DNA from 2 places in the Caproiciproducens galactitolivorans genome. Region 2 is predicted to be linked to the other one. Evidence: a T-box and tRNA genes for the amino acid it is inferred to sense, from the RefSeq annotation. Region 2 holds a T-box; the other holds one or more tRNA genes.
The links. A T-box is a leader RNA that pairs with one kind of tRNA and senses whether it is charged. The one in region 2 lies ahead of tyrS (tyrosine--tRNA ligase), so its partner is inferred to be a tRNA-Tyr.
Positions count from the first base shown of each region.

Region 1: it has a tRNA-Tyr gene. The T-box ahead of tyrS (tyrosine--tRNA ligase) is inferred to sense a tRNA for this amino acid. The anticodon was not compared.

Region 1 covers NZ_JAJUFJ010000018.1:2,561-18,015, forward strand. Annotated here, with positions in the region: gene ruvA (Holliday junction branch migration protein RuvA) at 1-262, shown strand, start outside; gene ruvB (Holliday junction branch migration DNA helicase RuvB) at 357-1,370, shown strand; gene glmM (phosphoglucosamine mutase) at 1,455-2,804, shown strand; gene P9B68_RS11165 (class I SAM-dependent methyltransferase) at 2,838-3,701, shown strand; gene P9B68_RS11170 (energy-coupling factor transporter ATPase) at 3,725-4,600, shown strand; gene P9B68_RS11175 (energy-coupling factor transporter ATPase) at 4,587-5,453, shown strand; gene P9B68_RS11180 (energy-coupling factor transporter transmembrane component T family protein) at 5,446-6,261, shown strand; gene truA (tRNA pseudouridine(38-40) synthase TruA) at 6,352-7,101, shown strand; gene P9B68_RS11190 (DUF5711 family protein) at 7,104-8,342, shown strand; gene P9B68_RS11195 (CvpA family protein) at 8,405-8,923, shown strand; gene P9B68_RS11200 (CDP-alcohol phosphatidyltransferase family protein) at 8,940-9,551, shown strand; gene P9B68_RS11205 (ATP-dependent Clp protease ATP-binding subunit) at 9,599-11,881, shown strand; tRNA gene P9B68_RS11210 (tRNA-Gly) at 11,953-12,026, shown strand; tRNA gene P9B68_RS11215 (tRNA-Arg) at 12,034-12,110, shown strand; tRNA gene P9B68_RS11220 (tRNA-His) at 12,118-12,194, shown strand; tRNA gene P9B68_RS11225 (tRNA-Gln) at 12,240-12,315, shown strand; tRNA gene P9B68_RS11230 (tRNA-Lys) at 12,405-12,480, shown strand; gene P9B68_RS11235 (hypothetical protein) at 12,800-13,213, shown strand; gene P9B68_RS11750 (hypothetical protein) at 13,239-13,316, shown strand; tRNA gene P9B68_RS11240 (tRNA-Thr) at 13,615-13,690, shown strand; tRNA gene P9B68_RS11245 (tRNA-Tyr) at 13,729-13,814, shown strand; gene P9B68_RS11250 (hypothetical protein) at 14,045-14,287, shown strand; gene P9B68_RS11255 (phosphoenolpyruvate hydrolase family protein) at 14,598-15,455, shown strand, end outside.
Region 2 covers NZ_JAJUFJ010000001.1:203,665-219,119, reverse strand. Annotated here, with positions in the region: gene P9B68_RS01055 (DMT family transporter) at 1-720, opposite strand, end outside; gene yfmF (EF-P 5-aminopentanol modification-associated protein YfmF) at 927-2,210, shown strand; gene yfmH (EF-P 5-aminopentanol modification-associated protein YfmH) at 2,207-3,490, shown strand; gene lgt (prolipoprotein diacylglyceryl transferase) at 3,572-4,606, shown strand; gene folD (bifunctional methylenetetrahydrofolate dehydrogenase/methenyltetrahydrofolate cyclohydrolase FolD) at 4,625-5,479, shown strand; gene dxs (1-deoxy-D-xylulose-5-phosphate synthase) at 5,515-7,371, shown strand; gene P9B68_RS01025 (TlyA family RNA methyltransferase) at 7,368-8,180, shown strand; gene P9B68_RS01020 (NAD(+)/NADH kinase) at 8,167-9,039, shown strand; gene P9B68_RS01015 (arginine repressor) at 9,041-9,490, shown strand; gene recN (DNA repair protein RecN) at 9,495-11,171, shown strand; T-box leader at 11,209-11,447, shown strand; gene tyrS (tyrosine--tRNA ligase) at 11,500-12,729, shown strand; gene P9B68_RS01000 (YfhO family protein) at 12,851-15,455, shown strand, end outside.

The DNA of each region.
Region 1 (15,455 bases), on a different contig from region 2:
CGGCGTGGGACCAAAACTGGCGCAGCGCATTGCCCTTGAACTGAAGGATAAAGTGAAAGGTTTGCAGACGGGGTCGGCCGGTTTTGCACCTGCGGGCCCGGTTTCCGCCGCGGCAAACGCGGATGCGGCGGTGAATGCGCTGACGGTGCTTGGCTATTCGCCCACAGAGGCCGCTGCGGTGGTGGCGGGATTTGATTCGGCTCTTCCCGTGGAGGAACTGATCCGCCTGTCGCTGAAAGCAATGGGCGGCGGCATGAAATAAAGAATGATCAAAGAGGGAATCCCCTTTTTCAAGGAGGGAGAACCGGAAATTGAATTACGATGAAAACACAAGTGATTACGATTTTGAAAACCGGATGGTTGCGCCGGAGTACGTTCCCGAGGACGCCGAGGTTGAAAACCCTCTGCGCCCGAAGGTGCTTTCAGAATATATCGGGCAGCAAAAGGTGAAGGAAAACCTTGCGATCTTTATTGAAGCGGCAAAGCAGCGGAAAGAATCGCTGGATCACGTGCTGCTTTACGGCCCGCCGGGACTGGGAAAGACCACTCTTGCGGGGATTATCGCAAACGAGCTGAATGTGAACCTTCGCATTACGTCCGGACCTGCAATTGAAAAGCCGGGGGATCTGGCTGCCTTGTTAACGAACCTGAACCCGGGCGATGTTCTGTTTATCGACGAAGTGCACCGCCTGTCGCGGAGCGTGGAGGAAATCCTTTACCCTGCGATGGAGGACTACGCACTAGATATTATTACTGGGAAGGGGCAGATGGCGGCTTCTTATCATCTGCCGCTTCCAAAGTTTACGCTGGTCGGTGCGACCACCCGCGCCGGGCAGCTTTCCGCGCCTTTGCGCGACCGCTTCGGCGTTGTGCTCCGGCTTGAGATGTATTCCCCGCAGGAGCTGGCGCAGATTGTTACCCGGAGCGCAAGTATTCTGGATATCCCTATTGAACCGGACGGCGCTCTAGAAATTGCTTCGCGTTCGCGCGGCACGCCGCGTATTGCCAACCGGCTTTTGAAGCGCGTGCGCGATTTTGCACAGGTTATCAGCGGCGGCGTCATTACGTATGAGTCCGCGAAAGAGGGCTTGGACCGGTTGGAGATTGACGAAATCGGCCTGGATGCGAACGACCGGCGCATGCTGAACGCGCTGATTAAATTTTACAAGGGCGGCCCGGTCGGGCTGGAAACCCTTGCGGCTGCGATCGGCGAAGAAGCTGTTACCCTTGAGGATATCTACGAACCCTATCTGATGCAAATTGGATTTTTAAACCGGACCCCGCGCGGCCGATGTGCCACGCAAGCGGCGTATCTGCATTTGGGGTTAACCCCGGCTTCCTGTGAGGATGGTCAGCAGAAGCTGTTCTAATCCATAGAAAATACTGGTTCCCGGCGGCGGAAAAAGTTGCCGCTTTCAAATTTATATTTATCAATAATGGGAGTTGTTCATAGTATGGGAAGACTTTTTGGTACAGACGGCGTCAGAGGAATTGCAAACAGCGAGCTGACCTGCGAAATGGCGATGAACATCGGCCGCGCGGCCGCTATGGTGCTGACCGATAACAACCGCCGCCACCCCAAGATCCTGATCGGAAAGGATACGCGCCTTTCTTCCGATATGTTGGAAAGCGCCATAACCGCGGGGCTTTGCTCCGTCGGCGCAAATGTTGTGCAGCTCGGCGTTGTCCCAACCCCGGCGGTCGCTTATCTGGTTGGAAAATACAAGGCGGACGCGGGCGTAATGTTAACCGCCAGCCATAACCCCTGTGAATTTAACGGGATTAAAATTTTCAGTGGCGACGGCTACAAGCTTCCGGACGCGCTGGAGGAGCAGATCGAAGCGATCGTGCTCGACCATGCGCAGAAGCCGGCCTGCCCGATCGGCGGCGATATCGGTAGCGTGTCGGTGGCGGAGAATACCGTGCGCGATTATGTAGATCATATTAAAAGTACCGTCCCCTTTGCGCTGGACGGCATGAAAATCGGCATTGATTGCGCAAACGGTTCCGCAAGCCGTACGGCGGAACTGCTGTTTACCGAGCTGGGCGCCGAATGCCATATGCTGGCGAACCAGCCGAACGGAGTAAATGTGAATGAAAACTGCGGCTCCACCCATATCGAAAGCCTGATGACCTTTGTAAAGGAAAATCATCTGGACGCGGGCGTTGCGTTTGACGGTGACGCGGATCGCTGCCTTGCGGTCGATGAAAAGGGCCAGCTGGTGGACGGCGATTATCTGATGGCAATCTGTGCCGCGGATCTGAAAAGCCGCGGCAAGCTGAATAAAAACACCGTGGTCGGCACAATCATGACAAATATGGGCTTTAACCGCTTTTGCGACGACAACGGCTTGAAATTTTCCGCCACAAAGGTCGGCGACCGTTACGTGCTGGAGGAAATGCTTCTCGAAGGCTACAACTTTGGCGGCGAACAGAGCGGGCATATCATCTTCCTTGATTTTGCGACAACGGGCGACGGAGAATTGACCGCCGCGCAACTTTTGAGCATCGTACACCGCAGGGGGGCGAAGCTTTCGAGCCTTGCCACCCTGATGACGCGCTACCCGCAGGTTATGGTCAATGTAGGCGTCAGCGCGGAGGGCAAGCTTCGTTTCTATACTGATGATAAGGTAAAGGAATCGATCGATAAAGCAAAGAAGAAGCTGGGCGAAAACGGCCGCGTCGTCGTGCGCCCCTCCGGAACGGAACCGCTGCTCCGCGTTATGATCGAGGGCGAGGATCCGGATTATATTAGTGCGCTGGCGAATTCCGTAGCCGACGTGATTCGGGAAAGACTGGCGTAATAAGGCGGAATCAAAGAAAAAGTAGGTATCAAATTGAGAACTGCAAACTGGAAGGATTATGAACTGATCGACACATCCGCGGGCGAAAGGCTGGAACGGTGGGGAAATGTCATCCTCATCCGGCCCGACCCGCAGATTATCTGGAATACGCCGAAGGACGACCCGCTGTGGCGCGGGGCAAACGCCCGGTACAACCGCTCGTCCACCGGTGGCGGAAGCTGGCAGGAAATGAAAAAAGTACCGCCAATGTGGAAAATCCAGTACGGCGAGCTGACGTTCCAGCTCAAGACCATGGGCTTTAAGCATACGGGCATTTTTCCGGAGCAGGCCGTGAACTGGGATTTTGTAATGAAGAAAATCCAAAGCGCCAACCGTCCGGTAAAAGTACTGAACTTGTTCGGCTACACCGGTGCGGCAACCCTTGCCTGCTTAAAGGCGGGGGCGTCGGTCTGCCATGTGGACGCGTCCAAAGGAATGGTTGCCTGGGCGAAGGAGAACGCCGCCGCTTCCGGCCTTTCCGACTGCCCTGTGCGCTGGCTGGTTGACGACTGCGTTAAATTTGTGCAGAGGGAGCACCGGCGAGGAAATACGTACGACGGCATTATTATGGATCCGCCCTCCTACGGGCGCGGCCCGAACGGCGAAGTGTGGAAGCTGGAGGAACAGCTTTACTCGCTGGTGGAGCTATGCGTTCCGATCCTTTCGGAACATCCGCTGTTCTTCCTTTTAAACTCCTATACGACGGGGCTGTCCCCGGCGGTTATGGAATACCTTCTGGGCGTGCTGATTCAGAAAAAATTCGGAGGCCGGATTTCGTCGGACGAAATCGGACTGCCGGTTACCCGGAGCGGGCTGGTTCTTCCCTGCGGAAGCACCGCGATCTGGGAGAGCCGATAAACGAGAAACAGGTAGGATTTGGAATGGATTATATCAATGCGGAAAATATCACTTTCAGCTATGACGAACCGGAAGCCGCCGAGCGCCACGAGGTGCTCCGCGGCGTTTCGCTGGGAATCCGCAAGGGCGAATTCGTAGCGCTTTTAGGGCATAACGGTTCGGGAAAATCCACAATCGCGAAAACCTTTAACGCCATGCTGTTGCCGAGCGGCGGAAAGGTATATGTTGATAAAATGGATACGCAGGACGAAAGTGTCCTTTATGAAATCCGCCGCCGCGTCGGCCTTGTGTTACAGAATCCGGACAATCAGCTTGTTGCGAGCGTGGTTGAGGAGGACGTGGCCTTTGGGCCCGAAAACCTGGGCGTTCCTCCGGAGGAAATCCGCCGCAGGGTGGACGAAGCCTTGAAAGCGGTGGAAATGTACGATTTCCGGCTGAACGCGCCGTACAAGCTGTCCGGCGGCCAGAAACAGCGTATTGCCATCGCGGGCATCATCGCCATGCAGCCGGACTGCATCGTGCTGGACGAGCCTACCGCCATGCTTGACCCGCGCGGGCGTACGGAAGTTCTAGACACGCTCCACAAGCTGAACAGGGAAAAAGGAATTACCATTGTTTTAATTACGCATTATATGGACGAGGCCGTACAGGCCGGCCGGGTTATCGTGATGGACAGCGGCCGCATCCTCACAGAAGGATCCCCCCAAGAGGTGTTTTCACAGGTGGAACTGCTGAAAAAGCATCAGATGGATGTACCGCAGGTAACGGAACTGGCTTATCGTTTAAAGGCGGTCGGATTTGATTTGCCGGGTTGTCCGCTGACGATTGAGGAATGTGTCGCGGCGCTGGAACCGCTTTTAAAGAAAGCTACAGTAGGAGAAGCTTATGGCGATCATTGAAACAAAGAATTTAACCTATACCTACGGACAGGGAACGCCGTTCCAGAAAACTGCGGTTGAAAATATAAATATCGCAATTAAGCAAGGTGAGTTTATCGGCGTTATCGGGCATACCGGTTCGGGAAAATCCACTTTGATTCAACAGTTGAACGGCCTTCTGCGCCCGACAAGCGGTACGGTGCTCCTGAACGGGAAAGACATCTGGGAGGATCCGAAGAAAATCCGCAGCGTACGTTTCAAGGTGGGGATGGTGTTCCAGTACCCGGAGCATCAGCTCTTTGAAGAAACCGTACTGAAGGATATTGCGTTCGGTCCGGGAAACATGGGGCTGGGCAAGGACGAAATTCTGAAACGGGCGCGCGCGGCCGCCGAATTTGTCGGGCTAAAAGAGGAACTGCTTGAAAAAAGCCCGTTTGAGCTTTCGGGCGGGGAGAAGCGCCGCGTGGCGATCGCCGGCGTGATTGCCATGGACCCGGATGTCCTGATTCTGGACGAGCCCACGGCGGGGCTTGACCCGCGCGGCCGTGACGTGCTGTTAAGCCAGATTGTCACCTATCATAAAACGCGGCACAATACGATCCTGCTGGTATCCCACAGCATGGAAGATATCGCCCGCACAGCGGATCGCGTGCTTGTGATGAATGCCGGCCATGCGGCGATGTTTGATACAACTGAAAACGTGTTCGCGTGCGACCGGGAGCTGGAAAAAATGGGGCTTCGCGTACCGCAGATAACAAAAATCATGGCGGTACTGAAGGCGAAGGGGTACCCGGTGGGAACCGCCCTGACGGTCGAGCAGGCTTTAAAAGAATTGATACCGCTTTTGGGAAAGGGGAACCGGAACCATGATTAGGGATATTACGCTCGGTCAATATATTCCGGGAAAATCTTTTATTCACCGCCTTGACCCGCGTGTGAAAATTATTATTACCTTTGTTTATATTGTATTTATTTTTGTCGCTTCAAACTTCGAAGGGCTGCTGACGATGTCGGTGCTGATTCTCGGTATTCTTCTCTTGTCTGGCGTACCGCTCAGCCAGTATTTCAAGAGCTTGAAAGCGATTTTATTCGTTGTGATCTTTACTTCCGTCCTGAACCTGTTTTACGGGAGCGGAAACGTGCTGTGGAGCTGGGGGGGTATCCAGATTACCTCAGGCGGGGTGGCCAACGCGGTCTTTGTTACCATCCGCATCATCAGCCTGATTCTGTTTAGCTCCGTCCTGACGTTTACCACGTCCCCGACCGAGCTAACCGACGCGCTGGAGCGGATTATGAAGCCGCTGAAGTTGCTGCACGTCAAGGTGCATGAAATCGCCATGATGATGACGATTGCGCTGCGCTTTGTACCCACCCTTCTGGAAGAAACCGATAAAATCATGAGTGCGCAGAAGGCAAGGGGCGCCGACATGGAAAGCGGCGGGCTCATGCAGCGCATCCGGGCGCTCATCCCGATTTTGATTCCGCTTTTCGTTTCGTCGTTCCGGCGGGCATATGACCTTGCCATGGCCATGGAATGCCGGTGTTACCACGGCGGCGAGGGCCGAACCAAAATGAAGGTGCTGCATGCAACGTCGTTGGACGCGGTGGCGGTTGTTGTTTCAATGGTTGTCTGTGCGGCGGTTGTTGCCTGCAACCTGTATTTTCCGGCGGTTCTGCATTAATTTATGGTTTATTTAAGATCTGTTCAAATACTGGAACAGTTTTTTCGGTAGAATGGCGTTCTGGACAAAATTTCAGAGAGGAGCGGTGTTATGCGGAACCTTCTGCTGACCATTTGTTACGACGGCTCGGGCTATCACGGCTGGCAGATCCAGCAGAACGCCGTTTCCGTTCAGCAGGTATTTCAGGAAGCCCTTGTCCGGGTGCTTCATGAAAAACCGGATATTAAGGGCTGCAGCCGTACGGATTCGTTCGTGCATGCCCGGGAATACTGCGTCAGCCTTAAAACAGAGCATACCATTCCCTGCGCGCGGCTTTTGGGCGCGCTGAACCATTTCCTTCCCGAGGATATCGCGGTGCTGGACTGCCGGGAGGTTTCGCCCGACTTTCACGCGCGTTATTCCTGCATCGGCAAGGAATATGTTTACCAAATCTGGAACAATCCTGTACGCAACCCCTTTTTGAATCACCGTGCGCTGCATTACTGGTATGCGCTTGACTTGGACAAGCTTAACAAAGCCGCTGCCCACTTTTTGGGGGCGCATGATTTCAGCTCGTTCTGCACAATGGACGCGCGTGAACGCGGGAATTTTGTCCGTACGATTACGAAAGCGGAGTGTGCGCGGGAAGGCGACATGGTTACCTTTACGGTAGCTGCCGACGGTTTTCTTTACAATATGGTCCGTATAATGGTGGGAACCCTTCTGCGTGTGGCGCAGGGCAAGCTTCAGCCGGAGGATATCCCCCGGATTATCGAAGCCAAAGACCGCAAAGCAGCCGGGCCGACCGCGCCGCCCTGCGGCCTGTATTTAAATCATGTTTATTATGAGGATGTGAAGTGAGCATGGGCGACGCGGGACGGCGTTACGATACAGTTGAGATAGACACAGCCAAACATCTTCCTCAGAAAGAAAGGCGGAAAAGGAACCGGCGCAGCCACCGGGAGCCCCGTATTCCGCGCTGGGTCTATAAAATCATTGTCATCCTGATTCTTTGCGTAGTTTCGATGCTCGTTTGGTTTAACCGAAGTAATCTGACCCCTGAAAATGTGCTGGACTGGGTGCACGACAGCGTTGTCGGTATGGGCATCGGGGACGGGTTTCCGTCGAAAATCGTGGGCAATTCTGTTGCCGTTGGGAATTTTAAATCTGTAAACAAGGAAATCTATGTTCTCAGCGATACCGCGCTGACTGTGCTGAATTCCACGGCGAAAGCAGTCAGCAGCCGGCAGCACAGTTATTCACAGCCCGTGATGAAGGTGAGCGGGAACCGTATTTTAATTTATAATCTCGGCGGAAAGGGATATCAGCTGGAAAGCCAGAGCGGCACACTTGTGAAAAGTACGGCACAGAAGAATATTCTGGCGGGGGCGCTTGCGGGAAATGGGCGCTACGCGTTGGTTACGGAAGCGGACGGCTACCTAGGCTGCTTGACGGCCTACAATACAAAAAACAAGGCAATGTTCCGCTATTGGTTTTCCGATTATTACCCGGCCGCCGTTGCGCTGAACTACGACGGGACGAAAGCCGCGGTTGCCGCCGTGGGCACCAAGGACGGTGGGATGAACTCCGCGGTATACCTTTTCGACTTTAACGAGAATAAGACGGTTACGCCTGTCGCCGCATATGCGGAAAATATGATGCTCGATATTTCATGGAGCGATAAAGACACCGTTTCTGCTGTCGGCGACCGGTTGACTTCGGTCATTGATGCTGGCAGCCGTACAAAAACAGATTATGATTATCAAGGGATGCAGTTAAAGGCATATTGTATGGATAGCGGCCGGACGGCCTTGGGACTTTCTGCTTTCGGAAACACCCAAAGCGGAAGACTGGTCGTGCTGAACGCTTCTGGCAGCGTAACGGCAAACAATACGCTTGAACAGGATCCGGTGTCGGTGTCCCTTTACGGTGATACTGCGGCGGCTCTTTCACAGGGGAAAGTGCGGTTTTACTCCGCCTCAACGGGTAGACCGGCCGGAAGCTGTGCCGCCGGAAGTGACGCGAGGGCGATTTCCCTGCATAACGAAACTTCAGTCTATATTCTGGGAGTATCCGAGATTCGTTACGCCAGCGCAAAATGAGTCCTTGTGCTTAATTCTGATTTGTGCTATATTAATTTGAAACAATGCATTTGGAGGAAAAGATGGGCGCCGTATTGGATATTTTGCTTTGCATGATAGCCCTTTGCTCGGTTGTATCGGGTTTTCGAATAGGACTGGTGCGCTCTCTGGCAGAATTGGTCGGCTATTTTTTTGCAATTGCCGCCTCTTTTGCGCTGTCGGATTATGTTACCGCGGTGGTCTGCGGGTATTTGAATAAACAGCAGGCGGTAACTCCGCTTGACCGCACATTTGTTAAGGTGATATCAATACTTGTTGTTTTCATTGTCCTTCAGATTCTGGTGCAAATGGCGGCCCGGGCACTTGACACAGTGTGCAGGCTTCCGGTGCTCCACGCAATAAATTCTCTGCTTGGTGGTGTTTTCGGCCTTTGCAAGGGCGTTTTGCTTGTGCTGGTGCTTTGTGCGCTTTTACGCTTTGTGCTTCCGTTTATTTCGGCGAAATTCCCGCAGATTCATGAAAAGGATATCAGCCAGTCAAGTATTTACAAGTATGCGGATACGATAAATCCGGTATATTTGCTGTATCAGGCGGAAATTTAGAATGAGGTTAATGTGAATGAAAAACAGGAATAAGAATATTAATATACCAAACGGGCTGTCGGTTTTGCGCATTCTGCTTATCATTCCATTTGTCTATTATTTTATGCGCGATGAGCTGATACCCGCAGGTGTCGTATTAATTTTATCCGGACTTTCGGATATGTTCGATGGCCTGATTGCCCGCAAATTCAATCAGTTTACGGAATTGGGGCAGATGCTGGATCCGCTTTCCGATAAGCTGACGCAGGGAGCGGTTGCGGTCTGTCTGGCGATTGAACAGCCGGTTCTTATTCCGTTACTGGGAATCTTCGTCGTAAAAGAGATTTTAATGGTGTTTGCGGCGTGCCTTCTGATTAAAAAGAAAAAAAGGCCCACCGGTTCCAAATGGTACGGGAAGGTTGCAACGGTTCTATTTTATATTTCCTTTGCTGTTATTGTCGCGATGAAGGGGATCTGGCACATGGAAAATATGACCGTTACCGTTTCCTTGCTGTCGATTACAGCCGCATTTATGATATACGCATTTATCCAGTACTTTAAAATTTTTCAGTCGATCCTTCATTCCGACGATCCGAAGGACGCGATTGATTTCAACGAGGTAATGGATAAAAAAGCATTCCGCAAATAACTGACCTATCGATATATTTTTTGAAAGAGAAGAAGTGAGTTATTCCTATGATGTGTTCGAGATGCCACAAAAGGCCGGCGGTTGTTTTTATTTCGCCGACAGTAAACTCCAGGGAAAGCCAGGGGCTTTGCCTTGTATGCGCAAAAGAGCTCGGAATTAAACCCGTAAACGACCTGATGGAAAAAATGGGGATTACCGAGGAGCAGATGGAAGCGATGGAATCGGAGCTGAACGAACTGATGGCTTCCAACCCGAATGACGAGGACGATGGCAGCAGCGATGGATTCATTCCAGGGGGCGCTGCGACTTTTCCATTCTTGCAGAATATTTTTTCCACCGGCGGAAATACGCCTGAAAAGGTACAGGACAATGAAACAGAAAAAAGGGAAAAGAAAGACAAGCGCAAGACAAAGCGCAAGCACCTGACCGCTTACTGCACCAATCTGACCGCGAAAGCGAAAGCCGGCGAAATTGACAATATCATCGGGCGCGAGAAAGAAATTTCCCGCGTGATTCAGATTTTAAGCCGCCGTACAAAAAACAACCCCTGCCTGATCGGCGAGCCGGGTGTCGGTAAAACCGCGGTGGCGGAAGGCCTTGCCCTGCGGATTGCGAACGGGATGGTTCCCGCAAGGCTGATGAAGAAGGAAATCCACCTGCTCGATTTGACCGCTCTGGTAGCCGGGACACAGTTCCGCGGTCAGTTTGAAAGCCGGATTAAAGGGCTGGTTGATGAGGTAAAGGCCGAGGGCAATATTATCCTCTTTATCGATGAAGTACACAACCTTGTCGGTACGGGCGACGCGGAAGGCTCTATGAACGCCGCCAACATTCTGAAACCCGCGCTTTCGAGAGGGGAAATTCAAGTCATCGGTGCAACTACTTTTGTTGAGTACCGGAAATATATTGAAAAGGACGCGGCTCTGGAACGGCGTTTCCAGCCGGTAACCATTGCCGAACCATCCATTGAAGAGACAGTCGACGTGCTGATGGGGATCAAATCCTATTATGAAGCGTACCACCGCGTGCACGTGTCGGAGCAAATTGCGCGCAAGGCGGTTATCCTTTCCGAACGATATATTAACGACCGTTTTCTCCCCGACAAGGCAATTGATCTTCTCGACGAATCCTGTGCCTGTGCCGCCCTGCGCAATATTTCGATGGCGGATTACGACGCAGCGAACTTCGAGCTGGAAAAGTTGCGGGAAGAGGAAGAGGAATTGACCGCGGAGGATGTGCAGCCGGATTACGAAAAATTGGCCGTCATCCGTACGGACATTTCCCGCCTTGAAGAAAAAACAAAGGAACTGGCCCCCAAAGCGCTTGGCGCAGAGGTGGAGGAAAGGGATATCGCCCGGGTGATTGAGCTTTGGACGGGTATTCCTGCCAGTAAGATACAGGAAAATGAGCTGAAAAAGCTTTCCGATCTTGAGGATGTCCTCAATTCCAAGGTTATCGGCCAGCAGGAAGCCGTTAAGGCTGTTGCCGCGGCGATCCGCCGCAGCAGGGTGCAGATCAGCCCCCGCCGCAGGCCGGCCTCCTTTATTTTTGTAGGCCCCACAGGCATTGGAAAGACCGAATTGGTGAAAGTGCTTTCCAAAGAGCTATTTGACACGCCAGAGACGCTTATACGGCTCGATATGTCCGAATTCATGGAGAAGCATTCGGTTTCCCGGATTATCGGTTCTCCTCCGGGTTACGTCGGTTATGACGAAGCCGGGCAGGTTACCGAAAAGGTACGCCGCCGCCCGTACTCCGTCCTGCTCTTTGATGAAATCGAGAAAGCGCACCCGGATGTGATGAACATTCTGCTGCAAATACTCGATGAAGGCCATATTACCGACGCGCACGGCCGTTCCGTGAACTTTGAGAATACGGTAATTGTGATGACTTCCAACGCGGGAAGCGAGAAAAAGGAAGGGACGCTCGGATTTACCAAAAACGAATCCGATGTTACCCGTGAAAAGGCTTTGAAGGCGCTGTCGGAGTTTTTGCGCCCCGAATTTTTGAGCCGTGTGGATGAAATCATCGTATTCCGCACGCTGGATGTAAATGATTATGAGAAGATTTCCCATCTCATGCTGGATGAGTATGTGGATTCCCTGAAAGAACGCGGTATCCGTTTGGTTTATGACGACAGGGCGACCCGGTGGCTGGCGGAACATGCTTTCGGCAAAAAGAGCGGCGCCAGGGATCTTCGCAATTTAATCCGCCGCGAAGTGGAGGATCGAATCGCCTCCCTGATTGTGGAGAATTACGCAGATGCGATTACCGGCATATCGGTGACCGTGGATGATTCAAATGCAATTCGGCTGGATGTTTTAAAATAAATGAAGGAAAATTGAATTTCGTATTGACATTTGCCACTGAACTATGCTAAAATAATAGCCGTCGCTAAAATGCGAGTGTAGTTCAGTGGTAGAACTCCAGCCTTCCAAGCTGGTTGTGTGGGTTCGATTCCCATCACTCGCTCCATGGCTTTGCGCCAATAGCTCAGCTGGATAGAGCAACTGCCTTCTAAGCAGTAGGTCAGGGGTTCGAGTCCCTTTTGGCGCGCCATATGATGGTGGATGTAGCTTAGCTGGTTAAAGCGCCAGTTTGTGGCACTGGAGACCGTGGGTTCGAATCCCATCTTCCACCCCATATAAAAATTTGGCGCGGACATGCTGAGAGTTCCGCGCTTCATATTGGGCTGTAGCCAAGGGGTAAGGCAACGGACTTTGACTCCGTCATTCCGTAGGTTCAAATCCTGCCAGCCCAGCCAAAACGCCTGTCTGCGGGCTTTGTACGCGGACAGGCAAATTAATTGTTGACACCAGTATCGAAAACTGGTATAATATATAAGTTGGATATGAATCATTAGCTCAGTCGGTAGAGCACTTGACTTTTAATCAAGGTGTCCGGGGTTCGAATCCCCGATGGTTCACCAAACAAAAACAGAGAAAACCTGCATAAATGCTGAACATTTCAGTAATTTGTGTGGGTTTTCTTTTTGTCAAAATATATGCTGATTTGTGCTGATTTATCGTCGGTTACTACCGCTTTTATGGTATCTTTTCATTTGCTTTTTTCGGCTGGTTGGAAGATATAACGTTCAATATCAACAGAGCAATCGGCAGGATGTCAAGAAGGGCGAAGTCATCACCTACGACATGGTGGATTTGGATGCTTCTTCCTTGGTGTACCAGCTCAGAAAGCTGCAGGATAGATTCTTCTAATTTCCGTCCCGGCAGGCGAAAGTTTTCCGCATGCTTATAACGGATAAAGCCATCAGAGATTTTGTCAACAATATTGAAACATTTTCGCAAAAGAAGCTGAAAGAAAACGATGAAAAGTACCTCCTTAAATTAAATGGACTATCCCCCAGAAAACAGACAGTGAAAAAAGAGACCTCCTGTTGTAGAATGGAAAGTACAACAGGAGGTAATTTTATGCCCAGAAAATATACAAAATTAGAAATGTTAAGCGAGGAAGTATTCCGTCGAAAGGCATCTGGAGAAACGAACCGAGAAATACGAGAAAGCTACGGACTAACAAAATATCAAATCAAACAGTTGGTCAGCCGCCAACATTGGAAGGCGTGCTTGATTGCCAACGGGTATATACCTCTTCCTAAAGGCAGGCCACGAAAAATACCGTACCAAGTTTTCCAGTTGCGCTGAAGTTGAACAGGCAGTAGCTGAATATGTGCAATTTTACAATTATGAGCGTATTAACATGAAAAACGGCCTCACTCCGTCCGAAATACGGAGCAAGACCGCCTAAATCTGAGCTATTCTGCGACAGGGCTTTTATTTCTTTGTCTGTTCAATCGGGAACAGTCCAATAGAACTGTTGCAGGCGCATTTTTTAATTTGCTAAAACAGATGTTAAACACCTTGCGATATCATGCTTCAGACCACATTCTTGCTTTCACCATTCGCTTTTTTTTTGCCCATAAATTTTTTATATTTGCTCTGCGTTCCGCATGTTCGCGCCCCGTTTCATACATTGTGACATGTTTTCTTAAAAAGTCTTGACATTCGGTAAAGAACGTGGTATTATACATAAGCGCTGTGAAAATGCTGGCGTAGCTCAGTTGGTAGAGCAGCTGATTTGTAATCAGCAGGTCGGGGGTTCAAGTCCGTCTGCCAGCTCCAAGCGTTAAAAGGAGTTTTGGAAACAAAACTCCATATATGGAGGAGTTCCCGAGTGGCCAAAGGGGGCAGACTGTAAATCTGTTGCTTTATAGCTTCGATGGTCCGAATCCATCCTCCTCCACCAGATGAAAACCCGCATGGTCTAATAACCATGCGGGTTTTGCTATGCGCTGAAAGATTGAAATAATATCCGATACGAAGGAGAATCCAAGGTATGAAAATGATTACCGGAAAAGTACTGTCACTCATTCTCACTTACACTATGCTGTTCGCTATGATACAGGCTCATGGGCGATTCCATTCTGCTTGATACCACAGCTACACCATGCCGATCAACGGCAATTATGAAATCGGTTGGCGGCGGAACCCCGGGGAACTTCGGTAAAAGTTTATTCCACCAATCCCAATATTGCGAGCGTGACAAAGCAGGCAAACGGAAATTATAAAATAACCGGCAGAAAAAATGGTACGGTTTACATTATGTATGACGTGTATGACAGCAAGAACAAGTTGCTCACCCATGTGTCCGTCCGTCTTGATGTAAAAACCGGAATCCGTCTGGGCGGCGACTCTACAAGGCAGTTTGGGGTGTTCTAAAGGACAATTTAAATTTCTTTTCAATCTTCAAATTTCACCCAATTCACAAAATATGGATTGGGTGAAATTGTTTCTGCATAATTGCTGTAGCAAATCCGCATCGCCAAATGGACGGAGGGTTTGCTTATCCGGCATGTTTCGAATCCCATTTGCAAAAACCGTTTTGTAGATAGATTAAGAAACAACATAAAAATAATATATAATGACATATTTATCTGATTAAACAGTACATATAATTTTATAATAGAGACAAATTTTTCTGTAAACAGCTAATATTTTTGTGCGGCTTTATTGTGCTGGAGGTGCTGATATGCAAATCGAGCGGAAGGAGATCATAAAAAGACTAAATGCACAGATACAGGTGAATGGGCATATTATCGGGGTGGCTGCAGGCAGCGGCATGACTACTAAGTGCAGCGTACTGGGTGGCGCAGACCTCATTCTCGCACTAAGTGCAGGCCGCTTTCGGCAAACCGGCCGTGCTTCGTTGGCCAGTTACCTTTGTTATTCGAACAGCAATTGGGTTGTTATGGATTTCGCTTCCAGGGAGCTTATGCCGCTCATGCCAAAGACTCCCATCCTTTTTGGCATCAATGCCACCGACCCAAATATCAATTTGGAAAATTACATAACACAAATCAAGAACGCTGGTTTCGATGGAATAAACAATTGGCCTACTATAGGACTCATCGACGGGCAATTTCGTGAAGCGCTGGAAGAAGAAGGTCTCTCTTACTCTCTCGAGATAGAAGCCATCAAGCTTGCCCACAAGCAGGACATGTTTACGCTGGCCTTCGTTTTCGATGTAGTGCAGGCAGAGCAAATGTTAGAAGCGGGCGCAGACGTGATCTGTGTCCATTTAGGACTCACAGCCGGCGGTATTTTGGGCGCGAAAAAGGTTCAATCCTTAGACAGGAGCAGAGTGCTGGCGCAGCAAGTGTTCGATGTCTGCGACAGAATAAACCCAAGTGTTGTAAAAATGGTCTATGGCGGCCCAATTAAGTCTCCCTTGGATGCAAAATATATTTATGACAATACCGAATGTCAAGGATTCATCGGCGGTTCTTCCTTCGAACGTATTCCCGCGGAAAAAGCTATTATAAATACCACAAAATCCTTCAAATATTCGGAGAACACCAAAGAAGAGGACAGTCTCATTAAGGCCCTT
Region 2 (15,455 bases):
AGCCCTTGCCGGCGGCGTGTATTTCTGGCAGACCGTTTGAAGAACAAGCGCAATCAGCGTACAGCAAATTCCGATATAAAAAGTGGACAAGACAGCGTTTGCGTCCATTTCTGTCGGAAACGGTTCTGTGAAAAGGGCCACGGCGAACGCAAGAATTGCGGTAACAACAAATTGCGTAAACGAAATGAGAATAGGATCATTCTTTTCGGCTAAAATACTTACAGCTACGATTTGCGCGGCAAAGGTGATCCCGCAGAACAGGGAAAGCATATCGCCGATATTCATGGAGAAACCCGAGCGAAGGGTGAGCAGCCCAATGCCCACAATGCATAAAAGCGCAGCGAAAATATTATATGCGTCCGGCTTTTCTTTTCGAATAATCCAGTACAAAAAGGGGACGACAACCACATATACTGCTGTGAGAAACGCATTGTTCCCGGCTGTCGTATATTGTATTCCAACGGTTTGCAGATAATAGGAAATGAACATCAGCAAACCAAGGATTATCCCGGATTTTATGCAGTTCCAATTTAGTTTTTTCAGCCGGTTAAAGAAGATCAAACACATCAGGCCGACCGCGATTCCAAAACGCATGGCTATCATATAGCCGGGCGGAATTGCATCGACAGTATTCTTTACGACAACAAATCCGCTGCCCCAGATGATGGTTATAAAAACCAGTCCTAAATCGGCTGCCATTGCTTTATTTTTTATTTCCAAATCTTTACACCTCGTTGCATTATTATATCATTTATACGTTTCTGCTGCAAGCAGCAAAGCCGGTTATTCGGATAAAATGCTAATATAATACAAAAATCATTGCATGTTCATAAATTTTTATTATATTATTTCTTTTCTAAAGTAAGGGTTTGTGATATAATGTTTTTTGAATTTTAGTAAGTAAAATTTTGGAGATGAATAATTGAATGTTAGGTATAGAACAGCGTTCCGTTTGTGAAGGCGTAAATTTCAGAAGCGTGAAAGATACCCGTTTCAAAACGGTTCGTATGTCCGTTAATTTTTTATTGCCGATACAAAAGCAAACCGCGGCTTCCTATGCGATTTTGCCGTTTCTGCTTAGCCGGGCCAGCAGAGAGTACCCTGATTTTACAAAACTCGGCCAGCGTCTGGCGGAATTGTATGGCGCCGAATTGAACGCGGATGTCCAGAAGCTCGGCGACGCACAGCTTCTTTCCGTTTCCGCTGTCGGCATTGCAAATCGTTATGCACTACAAGGCGAAAATATTGCGGGGGAACTTTCTAAGCTGCTTTGCAGTATTATTTTTGACCCTCCGTTTGAGGACGGCCTCTTTCCGAAGGAGGGCTTCGAACAGGAAAAACGGCAGACGATCGAGCTGATCGATTCTGAATTTAACGATAAGCGTATTTATGCGAGGCAGCGCTGCGAGGAGATTATGTGCAGCAACGAGCCGTACGGAATCAAGCGCTACGGCAGCAGAGAAGCGATTCAGAATCTGAAGCGCGAAGAGCTTACCGAAGCGTGGCTCTATTTGATTCACAACGCCAAAGCGGAGATTATGGTCTTAGGGGATTGCGACCCGGCTCCGGTTTACGAGGGCTTTTGTGAAGCATTCCAAAAGGTAGGGAAAAAATCCACAGTAGATTGCCCGACGAAAATCATAAAACAGGCGGATCGGGTGAAAGACGTTACCGATAAAATGGATGTCGCGCAGTCCAAGCTGGTTATGGGCTTCCGGACCCAGACGGCGATTCCCGATGAAAAAGTGGAAACATCGACACTAATGGCCTCTTTATACGGCGGGACGCCGAACTCTAAGCTGTTTTTGAATGTCCGTGAAAGGCTGAGCCTTTGCTATTATTGCAGCGCGTTGTACAATGCGATGAAGGGCATTATGCTGGTGCAAAGCGGAGTCGAAACAAAAAATATCGACAAGGCCCGCGAAGAAATTCTGGTTCAGCTTGAAAAAATTAAAAAAGGCGAATTTGACGATAGTGAAGTGGATGCGGCTAAGCTGAGCTTGAGCAACAGCTACCGCACACTGTCCGATTCACTAGGCGGCTTGGAAGCTTGGTACCTTTCTCAGACCTTCTCCAATCAGATCAAACGTCCGGAGGAAGCGGCGGCAATTGTTAATTCCGTCACCCGTCAGGAAATCATTGACGCGGCAAACCGTGTAACGCTTGATACGGTTTATCGTTTAGAGGGAAACGGGGAGGAACAAGTATGAATATTATCAAGGAGATTAAAAGCGACCGGGTCGGTGACCGATATTATGAAGTAGAGCATCCATCCGGGCTCAGAATTTTTGTTTATCCGAAAGAGAATAATAATTCCACTTACGCAGTTTTTGGAACCCGGTACGGGTCAATTGATATGTGTTTCAAGTCGAGTGATGATAGTGAGCCGAATAAAGTCCCCGCTGGGATTGCCCACTATTTGGAACACAAGCTTTTTGAAAGTGAAGACGGCGACGCTTTTGCACGCTTTGCAAAGACAGGCGCTTCGGCAAACGCGTATACTTCCTTCGATAAAACCTGCTATCTGTTTTCCTGTACGGAAAATGTATATGAATCTTTGGAAATCCTGTTGGATTTTGTCCAGTCCCCTTATTTTACTGAGCAGACGGTACAGAAGGAGCAGGGCATTATCGGACAGGAAATTCGCATGTACGACGATGATCCGCAATGGCGCGTAATGTTTAACCTTTTACGTGCGATGTACCATAATCATCCGGTAAAAATCGACATTGCCGGAACGGTTGAAAGCATTGCACAGATTACGCCGGAACTGCTTTACAAATGCTACAATACTTTTTATAACCTGAACAATATGGTCTTGTGCGTGGCGGGCAATGTGGAGGTCAATAAGGTTCTTGAACTTTGCGATAAAATGCTGAAACCTTCCAAGCATCTTTCTATTGACCGCATTTTTGAAAACGAGCCCGACGAAGTTGTTCAGAGCAGAATTGAGCAGAAGCTGTCCGTTTCCACAACGATCTTCCAACTTGGCTTTAAAGAAAAGGTTGGTAAAAATCGTGTTTCGGCGGAAGAAATCGCCCAAACGGAAATCCTGCTTGAATTAATGGCATCCGATTCTTCCCCGCTTTTCCGCAGGCTTCTGGATGCGGAACTGATCAATCAGTCCACTTTTGCGTATGAATATTTTGAAGGCCCTGGTTATGCGTCCGTTATTTTTTCCGGAGAATCCAAAGACCCGGATGCCGTTGCGGACGAAATTAAAAAAGAAGCGGAAAAGCTCCGCACGCAGGGAATTGACCCGGTCGCCTTTGAGCGTTCGAAGAAAGCAGTTTACGGGCGCCTTATCTCTTCCTTCAATAGTGTAGATAATATTGCAAATACGTTGGCTTCGCTTGCTTTTACTGGCCATGAGCTGTTTCATTATGTTGATTCGGTTTCACAGGCAGATATTGCTTCCGTCCAGGCGCGCCTGAATACACAGTTGCGGGCGGATTCATCTGTCCTTTCCATTGTTAAACCGATAGATTAAACTTAGCGGAATTCTGCCAATACTTCCCACGCGGAGATTGGCAGAAACGCTTAATTTTGCGCGTGGAGAATGGTGGAGTATATGTATCATGTTCAATTTCCCGGATTAGGCTTCCATTTTACAATTAACCCGATTGCCTTTTCGATCGGGTCTTTTTCGGTTAGATGGTATGGCGTAATTATTGCGGTAGGATTTTTACTTGCTTTTTCCTATGCAATGGCAAGCTGTAAAAAGTTCAATATTGATCAGGATAAGCTAATCGACGTGGTAATCCTTGGAATTATCGGAGGGATTATCGGTGCCAGAGCATATTATGTCATATTCGACACCAGCGATCAGTATTTGAGGAACCCGGTCAGCGCACTTTACATTTGGGAAGGCGGGTTGGCAATTTACGGCGGGATTATCGGCGGTATGCTCTGCGGTGCCCTGATGGCGAAACTCCGCAAAATCAGCATACCCGCTGTTTTGGATATCGCTTCGCTTGGCTTTTTAATCGGACAGGCCATCGGGCGCTGGGGAAACTTTGTCAACCAGGAAGCTTTTGGTGTTGAAACGAAACTTCCGTGGGGAATGGTCAGCGAAAGAACATATGCGGTGACCAATAATCCAGTGCATCCGTGTTTTCTTTATGAATCCCTGTGGTGTATTCTTGGTTTTGTGCTGCTACATATTTTCAGCCGCAAGCTTAGAAAATATGACGGGCAGGTATTTCTCCTGTATTTAATCTGGTATGGCGTTGGCCGCTTCTTTATTGAAGGCCTGAGGACCGACAGCCTGATTACGCCGGTTGTGCCTTTAAGAGTATCGCAGGTTGTTGCAGCCGTGACGGTTCTTGCGGGCGTTGTGCTGCTGATTATTTTCCGCAACCGCACTTCGCTTCTCGGGTGCGGTTCTGCAAAGGTAATGGAGCTGAACGCCATTGTGGATGAAGTTCCGGCGGAATGCATGGAAAGCGGCGCGGACGAGTTGGCAGAAAAGGATACAGAAGATGCGGAAACCCCTTCCGATTCAGATGAATCGGTTGGTGGGGAACCTTTCGCGGAAGAAACGGCGGAAGGTTCGGATAACGAAGGAAAAGAAGCTCCGGAAGCTTCGGAAACGAATACGAAATAGAAGAACGGAGGGCAGAGAATGGCTATTCGGATTGACGGAAAAGCAGTTGCGGAAAAAGTCCGCGCAAAGGTAGCCTTTGAAGTGGCAGAGCTGAAAAAACAGGGCGTTACACCCGGGCTTGCGGTCGTAATTGTCGGGGATGATCCCGCATCAAGGACTTATGTCAACAACAAGAAAAAGGCTTGTGCACAGGTTGGAATTTATTCCGAGGAATATGCGCTTCCCGCTGCCACTTCACAGGATGAACTGATGGAGCTGGTTGCAAAGCTGAATGTGAAAAAAGACATTCACGGGATTCTGGTTCAGTCCCCCCTTCCGAATGGTCTGGATGAGAAAGCAGTAGTGGAGGCGATTCATCCGGACAAGGATGTTGACGCGTTTCACCCGTCCAATGTTGGCAGGATTATGATCGGAAATTATCATTTTCTGCCCTGTACCCCTGCGGGTGTTATTGAGCTTCTGCGCTCGGAGAATATTGAAATTGCAGGGAAGAACTGCGTTGTAATCGGCCGTAGCAATATTGTCGGTAAACCGATGGCCATGCTTTTGCTTCATAATAACGGTACGGTGACAATTTGTCACAGCAAAACAAAAAATCTGAAGGAGATTTGCAGGAACGCAGATATTCTTGTCGCGGCGGTTGGAAAACCGAAGTTTGTAACCGCAGATATGGTAAAGCGCGGCGCTGCGGTGATCGACGTCGGCATGGACCGTGATGAAAACGGCAAACTGTGTGGCGACGTTGATTACGAAAATGTAGAGAAAGTGGCTTCCTACATAACACCGGTTCCAGGTGGCGTAGGTCCGATGACGATTGCAATGCTTCTTCAAAACACGGTAACAGCAGCCAAAAGTCAAAACTGGCTAAAATAAGCGTGCTTTTGGGTGCTGTCCAAAGAGGTTTTAGAATGGACAACCTTTTAGAAAAAATAAATTTTCCGAAAGATTTGCAAAACTTTTCAATCAGCGAGCTAAATGAACTCTGCAAGGAAATACGTGAAAAAATTATAAAAACAGTTTCCAACAACGGGGGGCATCTGGCTTCCAATCTGGGCGTTGTGGAATTGACCGTTGCGTTGCACCGGGTGTTTTATTCTGAATATGATAAAATTGTTTGGGATGTTGGGCATCAATCCTATACGCATAAAATCCTGACCGGCAGGCGAAAAGCCATTTCAACAATCCGGACAAAGGGTGGTCTTTCCGGGTATCCCAACCGCCAGGAAAGCCCTTATGATGCATTTAATGCGGGGCACAGCAGTACTTCTATTTCTGCGGCACTCGGCATTGCCAATGCAAAAATGCTGACCGGCGAACCCGGTCATGTGATCGCCGTTATCGGTGATGGCGCGCTGACCGGTGGCCTTGCCTATGAAGGCTTAAACAATGCCGGGCGCTTTAAAAAGAATTTAATTGTTATTTTAAACGATAATAAGATGTCTATATCCCGGAATGTTGGTTCCATTGCCCGCTACTTGGCTCATATTCGCACAAAACCGGGATATTTTCGGGTAAAGGGCAATGTGGAGAATGCTGTCGACAGTCTTCCACATTTAGGTAAACCGATTCATCGTTTTCTCTCCAAAACGAAGATGGCATTAAAACAGATTTTATATAACAACACCATCTTTGAGGACATGGGATTTTACTATTACGGCCCCTTTGACGGACATGATCTGGGAAAATTAATCGATGTTCTGGAAAATGCAAAGAATATTGATCATCCGGTGCTTTTGCACGTGCTGACGCATAAAGGAAAAGGTTATTCCTATGCGGAGCAAAATCCGGGAGCATTTCACGGGATTGCAAGTTTTGATATTAAAACGGGGAAATCCCAATTCACCGGCGAAAACTTTTCCAGTGTATTCGGAAACCATCTCTGCACCTTGGCGGCAAACGACAGCCGCATTTGTGCCATAACGGCCGCCATGCAGATGGGGACGGGGCTAACTGGATTTGCAAAACAGTTTCCCGAACGCTTTTTTGACACCGGGATTGCCGAAGAACATGCGGTGACTTTTGCGGGCGGGCTCGCATCCGGGGGCATGCACCCGGTTTTTGCTGTATATTCCACCTTTTTGCAGCGCAGTTATGACCAGATTATCCACGACGCCGCCATACAAAAGGTGAAGCTCACTTTTGCCATTGACCGTGCGGGCATAGTGGGCGAGGACGGGGAAACGCATCAGGGAATTTTTGACGTAGCCTTTTTAAACACAATTCCGAATATAACGGTGTTTTCTCCTGCGTATTATGACGAAATGTACCAGAGTCTTGATCTGGCAATCTATCATTGCAAAGGGATTTCTGCTGTACGCTATCCAAGAGGAAAACCCTTTTTTAAGCCGTACGACTTTGAAAGTACGGGAATGTCCTTCGATACTTACGGAGAGAAGGATGCGAAAACGGTTATTGTGACCTATGGAAGATTGTTTTCCTTTGTATGTAAAGCAATTTCCGATTTAAAACAGCATGGGATTTCGGTTCGAATTATTAAGCTGAACCAGATTATACCGGTTGACCCGGGCGCAGTTGCAAGTGCTGCAGACGCAGAAATGGTCTTTTTCTTCGAAGAAGGAATTCAGCATGGAGGAATTGGGGAGCATTTCAGCTACCTGCTGAATAAATTTGGATATAAAGGTAAATATTTTCTGCGGGCAATTACCAATTTTGTCCCGCATGCAACTATGCTACAGTCGCTTAACGCGCTTGGGCTTGACGACAAGGGCATGGTAAATATGATTCTAACGGAGTGCAAAAATTGATAGAGAAAAAAAGGCTTGACTGTCTGCTTTTGGACCTTGGACTTGCTGAAAGCAGGGAAAAAGCAAAAGCCATGATTATGTTGGGCAATGTATATGTAAATAACCAAAAATTCGACAAGCCGGGCACAATGTTGCCAATCGATACGAAAGTGGAAATCCGCGGAGAAAAGATGCCTTACGTCAGCCGGGGCGGCTGGAAGCTGGAAAAGGCGCTGTCTGTTTTCCCAATTGATTTGAAGGGGAAAATTGCGATGGACATCGGGGCTTCTACCGGAGGCTTTACCGATTGCATGCTGCAAAACGGAGCGAAAAAGGTATATTCGATTGACGTAGGCTACGGGCAGCTTGCGTGGAAACTGCGGACCGATCCCAGGGTAGTTAACTTGGAACGCACAAATGTACGGTATATCACGACGGAACAGGTACCGGATAAAGTGGACTTTTTCAGCGTGGATGTTTCTTTCATCTCGCTTTGTCTCGTCCTTCCGCCAGCAAGGGCCTTGCTGGCGGAGAATGCGCAGGCGGTCTGCCTGATTAAACCGCAATTCGAGGCGGGACGCGGAAAGGTCGGCAAAAAAGGCGTTGTAAGGGATAAAGGCGTCCATATAGAAGTGATTGATAAGATCGTCCATTTCGTATTAGAAAACGGTTTTTCCATATTGGGGCTGACGTATTCACCGATAAAAGGGCCGGAAGGAAATATTGAATATCTGATCTTTCTACAAAAATCCGACGAACCGGCTAGTGTCGAATTGGATATAAAAGGGATCGTGGAAGAGTCGCATAAGCAATTAAGTGGTGGTGACTAATTTGAAAGTAGCCCTCATTCCGAATTTAAGCAAACATAACGCTCAGCTCCACACACTGGAGGTCGTTCATAAGCTTCACAAATTTGGGGCGGAAGTCTTTATGCGTTCGAATTTGAAAAGTTGTTTTGCAAATTCAAGGATCACATTTTACGATGATTTTGACAAAATGATGTTCGACTGCGACGTGGTGATTGCCGTAGGCGGCGACGGAACGATTATTCATTGTTCCAGACATGCGGCGGTGGCGGGAAAACCGATTTTAGGCATTAATGTTGGACGGCTCGGATTTGTGGCCGAATTGGAAACGAATGAATTGGACAGTCTGAAGGATTTGGTCGATGGCGATTATGAAATCGAAAACCGGATGCTTCTGGAAATCCGGCTTGAAAATAACGGCCATAAAGAAACCTATTACGCATTAAATGACGCGGTAATCGCGCGGGGGGCGCTGTCCAGAATATTGGATTTTACCGTGCATTTCAACCGCAAGAATGTTTGCAATTACCGTGCGGACGGGTTGATAGTCTCGACGCCTACCGGCTCGACCGCCTATTCTCTTTCCGCCGGCGGACCGATCATCGATCCGAGTATCTGCTGTATTTTGCTTACGCCGATTTGCCCTCATTCCCTGTTAACCCGACCGGTTGTTTTCGGTCCGGATGCAAAATTGAGCGTTACGGCTACTTCCAACTATAACAGCGAGATTTTTCTTACCATTGACGGGGACACTTTTATTCAGATAGAGGATAACCAAAAAATTGATTTTTGCCGTTCCGAGCGTTCGGCAGGTATTATAAAATTAAAGGATAACAATTTCTATGAGGTTGTTAATAAAAAATTAACAGAAAGGAGAATTTGATTTGAAAGCACGACGACACGCAAAGATTCTTGAGCTGATCAATGCCTATACGATTGATACGCAGGAAGAACTGTTGCGACGCCTGCGGGAGAATGGGTTTGAAGTAACTCAGGCTACGGTCTCCCGCGATATAAAAGAATTAAGGCTGATTAAAACATTGTCCCCGGATGGGAAATATAAATATTCCGTAGGGCAGGAGAATACAAGGGACTATCCCACGAAGCTGTATTCCCTTTTGTCCGATTCTGCGGTACAGATTAATTTCGCCGGTAACATGGTTATTGTTAAGTGCTTAACCGGTATGGCACAGGCTGTCTGCGTGGCAATCGACTCCATGCACTTGCCGAACATTATCGGTACTCTTGCGGGCGATGATACAATCTTTATTGCTGTAAAAAATGAAGAACAGGCACAGCAAATGGTAGCCGAATTGAAAAAAATGGTTGGGTGATTGCATGTTGTCTCAGCTTTATATTGAAAATATTGCAGTGATTGAAAAAACCGGAATTGATTTTCATGAAGGATTGAATGTCTTAACGGGTGAAACCGGCGCGGGCAAATCCATTGTGATCGATTCCATTAACGCTATACTTGGCGTGAGAACGTCGCGCGAATTAATCCGTACCGGCGCTCATTCCGCCAATGTCACCGCGATTTTTTTGAATATAGGGGAACAGGCAGTACGACAGATGAACGAGCTTGGGTATGCGCCGGAGGAAGACGGGAGCGTCATGATCCAGCGTGAACTCCATATGGACGGCAAAGCCGTCTGCCGCATAAACAGCCGCCCGGCAACCGTATCGGTTTTAAAGGCAATCGGACCGTTTCTAATCAATATCCATGGTCAGCACGAAAGCTACGATTTGCTTTCTCCCGATTTACATATCCACTATATTGACCGGATGGGCGTGCCGGAAGATCTCATCCAAAGCTATCAGGATGCTTTTGAAGCCATGAATGAAATCAAAAAGAAACTGGACTCCACTCAAATGGATGAAGCGCAGAAAGCAAGGCAAATAGACTTATTAGCTTACCAAATACAGGAACTGGAAGCCGCCGACCTGCGCGCCGGGGAGCAGGAGGAGCTGAACCAGACGCGGACCAGATATTTGAATATGGAGAAGATTGTGGACTCGGTCAATACTGCAAAAGCCGCTCTGCATGGGGATGAAAATAGTGAAGGTGCTTTGGCCGCTGTTTCCGCCGCGGCGGGCGCTCTGGCCGAAGCGGAACGATATTATCCGGAACTCCATGAGCTGACGGAAAGAATCACGAATATTCAATATGAGCTGGAAGACTGCGGCGACGAAATCCGAAATCTAACGGACGGACTGGAATATGACCCGGGTGAACTTGACAGAATAGAAACAAGACTGGATGTTCTGTACCGGCTGGGGTTGAAATACGGCAGTACCGTTGAGGAAATGCTTGCATTCCTTGAAAATTCCAAAAAGCAGTTGGAGGATATTCAGCTTTCCGATGAAAGAACGGCTCAATTGACAAAGAAATATAACGAAAGGAAAGCACAGGCCGAAAAATATGCGGAGGAAATTTCGGCCTGCCGTAAAAAGACTGCGGATGCTTTTGTTATGAAAGTAAAAAAGGAATTGTGCTTCCTTGATATGCCGAACATTGATTTTAAGGTGGAACAGGAACGCTGCGAACTGAATTCTCTTGGCTGCGACAAGCTGCAGTTTTTAATATCGACAAATCCGGGCGAACCCGCAAAGCCGATTGCAAAAATTGCCTCCGGCGGCGAACTGTCGCGTATTATGCTTGCAATTAAAACGGTTTTGGCCGATAAAGACGATATTGATACACTGATTTTCGACGAAGTGGATACTGGCGTCAGCGGAAGTGCCGCCCAAAAGGTTGGGCTGAAGCTCCGCGAGGTTTCCAGAAACCGTCAGGTGATCTGTGTTACGCATTTGCCTCAGATCGCCGCTTTGGCAAATACACAATATCTCATTAAAAAGCATGTGAAGGATAATAAAACCTTTACCAATGTAACGGAATTGGATTTTGAAGGCAGAAAGCAGGAATTGGCACGGATAATGGGCGGCTCTCAGATTACGCCGCTTCTGCTGCAGAATGCCGAAGAAATGCTTGAAATGGCGCAGAAACAGGAATGAGGCTTGACAGAAGCAATTTGATTCGATATAATGCATATTAACAGCGATGAAGGGAAGAAGTACTCCGACCAAACGGCAAAGAGAGCCTGCGGGTGGTGTAAGCAGGAGCGTCAATCGGACGAAATACATCCCGGAGCTGCCGGGCTGAACGGTATCCATTAGGTCCGGCCGTGATAGCGCACGTTACAAGCGCGTGGGTATTATTTGTACCCGTGAGGCCGCATCTGTGAAGCTGCGGCGAACTGAGGTGGTACCGCGGTTATTTCCGCCCTCTGCAAATAAGCAGGGGGTGTTTTTTTACCCCCTGAAGAAAAATGGAGGAAAAAACATGGGAGTATTTGAAGAGCTCAGAGAGAGGGGCTTAATTGCCCAAATGACGGACGAGGAGAAAATTCGGGATCTTCTTGACAATCACAAAACGACCTTTTACATCGGTTTTGACCCGACGGCGGACAGCCTTCATGTCGGCCATTTCGTGCAGATAATGGTCATGGCCCATATGCAGCGCGCTGGGCATACGCCGATTGCCTTGTTCGGCGGCGGAACCGGCATGATCGGCGACCCGTCCGGAAAATCCGATATGCGAAAAATGCTGACAAAAGAGGAAATCGACCATAATATCGAATGTTTCCAAAAGCAGATGTCCCGACTGATCGATTTTTCCGATGGCAAAGCAATTATGGCAAACAACGGAGACTGGCTGTTGAATTTGAATTATATCGAATTCTTACGCGATATTGGCGTGCATTTCTCCGTAAACCGCATGCTTGCCGCAGAATGCTACAAACAGCGCATGGAAAGAGGCCTTTCTTTCTTTGAACTGAACTATATGATTATGCAGAGCTATGATTTCCTGGAATTGAACCACAGATACAACTGCCAGTTGGAGCTCGGCGGGGACGATCAGTGGAGTAACATTATAGGCGGCGTGGAGCTTCTCCGCCGTAAGGAAGGCAAGGAAGTTTACGGCATGACCTTTACCCTTTTGACTACCAGCGAAGGCAAAAAGATGGGCAAAACGGAAAAGGGTGCGGTTTGGCTCGATCCAGAAAAGACATCGCCGTTCGACTTTTACCAGTACTGGCGCAATATCGGGGACGCCGATGTGATCAAGTGCCTGAAAATCCTCACTTTCCTGCCGCTGTCACAAATCAATGAGCTTGCAAAGCTGCAGGGCGGTGAACTGAATAAAGCGAAGGAAATCTTAGCCTATGAAGTTACCAAGCTGATTCACGGCGAAGAAGAAGCGAACAAGGCGCAGGAAGGCGCGCGCGCGCTGTTCGGCTCCGGTGAGAATACGGATAACATGCCTTCCACCGATCTTACCGCCGCAGATTTTACAAATGGCGAAATCGGTGTTCTGGATCTTCTGGTAAAAACAAAGCTTGCTCCGTCAAAGGGAGAGGGGAGACGCCTGATTACGCAGGGCGGTATTTCTATAGATAATGAAAAAGTTTCCGAAACAACAGCAAAATTGACTTCCAAGGATTTTGAAAAGAAATATATTATTATTAAAAAAGGCAAGAAAATCTTTCATAAAGTAAATCTGGTTGACTGATTTCGAATCCAAGTAAAAAAGAAGCAGGTCCGCGCCTGGAACCAGGTGCGGGCCTTTTGATTGATTTTATGTAATTTTTTCCTTATAATAAGAGTATTGATTGTACGGAGGAAAACACAGAATGAAGAGAAAATGCGACTATCTGGCCGCGCCCGCAGCGGTAATGCTTCTAATGCTGTCCGTATTTTGTGTTTGCCAGATGTATCCCTTTGGAATGAATTCCCTTTCTTGGTGCGATATGAACCAGCAGGTAATTCCGTTTTTATTGGATTTTAAGGATATTTTAGCCGGCAAAGCAAATATGTTCCTGAACATGCAAAATTGCGGGGGCATGAACTTCTGGTGCGTTTTTCTCTTTTTTATTTCCAGCCCTTTCACATTTTTGGTGGCTTTGGTCGACAAGGCAAGCATTTACCAATTTGTCAATATTCTTGTCCTCTTGAAAATGATGACATGCGCGCTTACTGCGGAAATCTTTTTCAGGTACCGTTTTAAAAACCTCACGCCGATGCAGAGCACGGCCTTATCGGTCATGTATGCATTCTGCGGGTATACAATGTTCTATTACCAGAATCACGTATGGCTCGATATGATGTATCTGTTCCCGATTCTTTTAATCGGGCTGGACAGGCTGATCCAGAAGGAAAGGGTAGGGCTTTACATTTTCTCCTATACCGCCATGCTGACGGTTAATTTTTATTTGAGTTATATGGTCACGATTTTTCTCGTGCTCGCCTTTGGCCTATATATCTATTTTTTTGCACCGCGGGAGCGCAGCAGAAAAATCCTGCTGCTGTTTGAAATTTCCACGCTGCTGGTTGCGCTGCTTACGGCTGTCGTCTGGCTTCCGGCTTTGATGCAGTATGTTCAATCTGCAAGGACAGAGAATTTGTTTACCAGCCTCCGCGTGGGAACCTTCTTTACCCGGTTCGACACAACTCTGGTGGTAATCCTTTGCACAAGCGCCGTGTTTTCAGCGGTAGTAATGTATCTTCTGTTTGTAAAGAAGCAGACGGAAACTGCGGCTTTCTCCTTTTATATTTTCCTGCTTATGATGACTCCTGTCTTTATTGAACCGATCAATAAAATGTGGCATACGGGCAACTATCAGGCCTTTCCTGTGCGTTACGGATATATAACCGTTTTTTTCGGTCTGATCCTGCTTGCTGCCGTTATATCCGGTATCAATGAGGATATCCGTTTTTCCCATAGCCGCATGCTTCCCTTGTTTGGCGCCATGCTGGCGGTCGCGGCCGTATTTATCGCGGAATGTCTGATCCTTTACAAGGATTATCACACGGTCACGGTTTATACTAGAACCCTATGGGGGAATAGTGAAAGCCTGCGCTTGCTGCTCGCATTTTTCCTTACGGCGGCGCTCGCATACCTCGTCCTGCTCCTTCTTTACCGTTACCGGCAGATCAGCAAGATGGCCTTTTCCGTGTTGCTTTGCATGCTTGTGCTGCTTGAAGCGGTTTTTCATTCCAGCGTTTATATCGCCTCCGCCGCACACAGCGAAAGAAACGCCCTGCCGGTTATTGATCTGGACGGCAAAATTCAGGATGACACACTTTACCGCGTAAAAACAGAGAAAAAGTACTTTGACGTTAATCTTGTCGGCGGGATAGGGTATAATACACTAAGCCATTATACATCGCTGACAAACGAAAGCTTCCTGTATACGATGAAAAAGCTGGGCTACTCCTCTTATTGGATGGAAGTAAATTCAAACGGGGGAACAAAGCTGACGGATGCGATTTTAGGAAATAAATACACGATTTTTCAACCTATCGATTTACAGGGGATGAGTGACATCGTGTATGAAAATGATAAGTACGTAATCGTAAAAAATGAGATGACGCTCCCGGTTGGATTTGTAATGGATTCCAATTCAATAGAAACCCTGAAAAAATTGCCCGACACTTCCCGGCTGAACCTTCAGCAAACAATTTTCCAATCCGTTTTTCATACCAATGAAAAGCTTTTTGTAAATTACCAACCGTCGGTCAAAACGAACATCGAATATCAATACAATAAGAATCGATACAGCCTGACATTTCAGGACAACAGTAAGGCCGGCATGCTGATTTACCGCATTCCGGTCAAAGAGAAACAAACCTTATATTTTGACTGCTTCGACAAGCTTTCCAATAATTTGATTGAGCATATCAATTCTAGCTTCAATGTTTTTGTAAACGGGAAGCTGGTTGAGGAAAATTACCCCAGTCAGCCGAACAATGGCCTTTTGGCGCTCGGAACCTTCCAAGATGAAATGGTGGAAGTGGTAATCGAAGTATTAAAAGAAGTTGACGCGAAGTCCTTTGGCCTTTCCGGATTAAAGGACGATGTGTTAAAACAGGCGGTCGGCAGAACCACGGCGGCACAACTGAAGCAATACGGGAATCAAATTGTCGGAACTGCAACCGCAAACGACGATCATTCCTGGCTTTTTCTGCCGATTACCGACGATGCCGGTTTTACTGCGGAGGTAAATCATAAAAATACGGAAATTCAGCGTGTGTTGGGTTCTTGGATGGCTGTGAAGCTGCAAAAAGGGGAGAACCAGATTGTTCTTTCCTATCTTCCGACTGGTTTTAAGACCGGTTTGCTCCTGTCCGCAGCGGGAACCCTCTTATGCATTGTTTGGTACCGTTTTCTGAAAAACGGCAGTTACCGCCGGATACAGTTTCTGGAGCTTTCGGGGGCTTTTGCGTTTATACTACTCC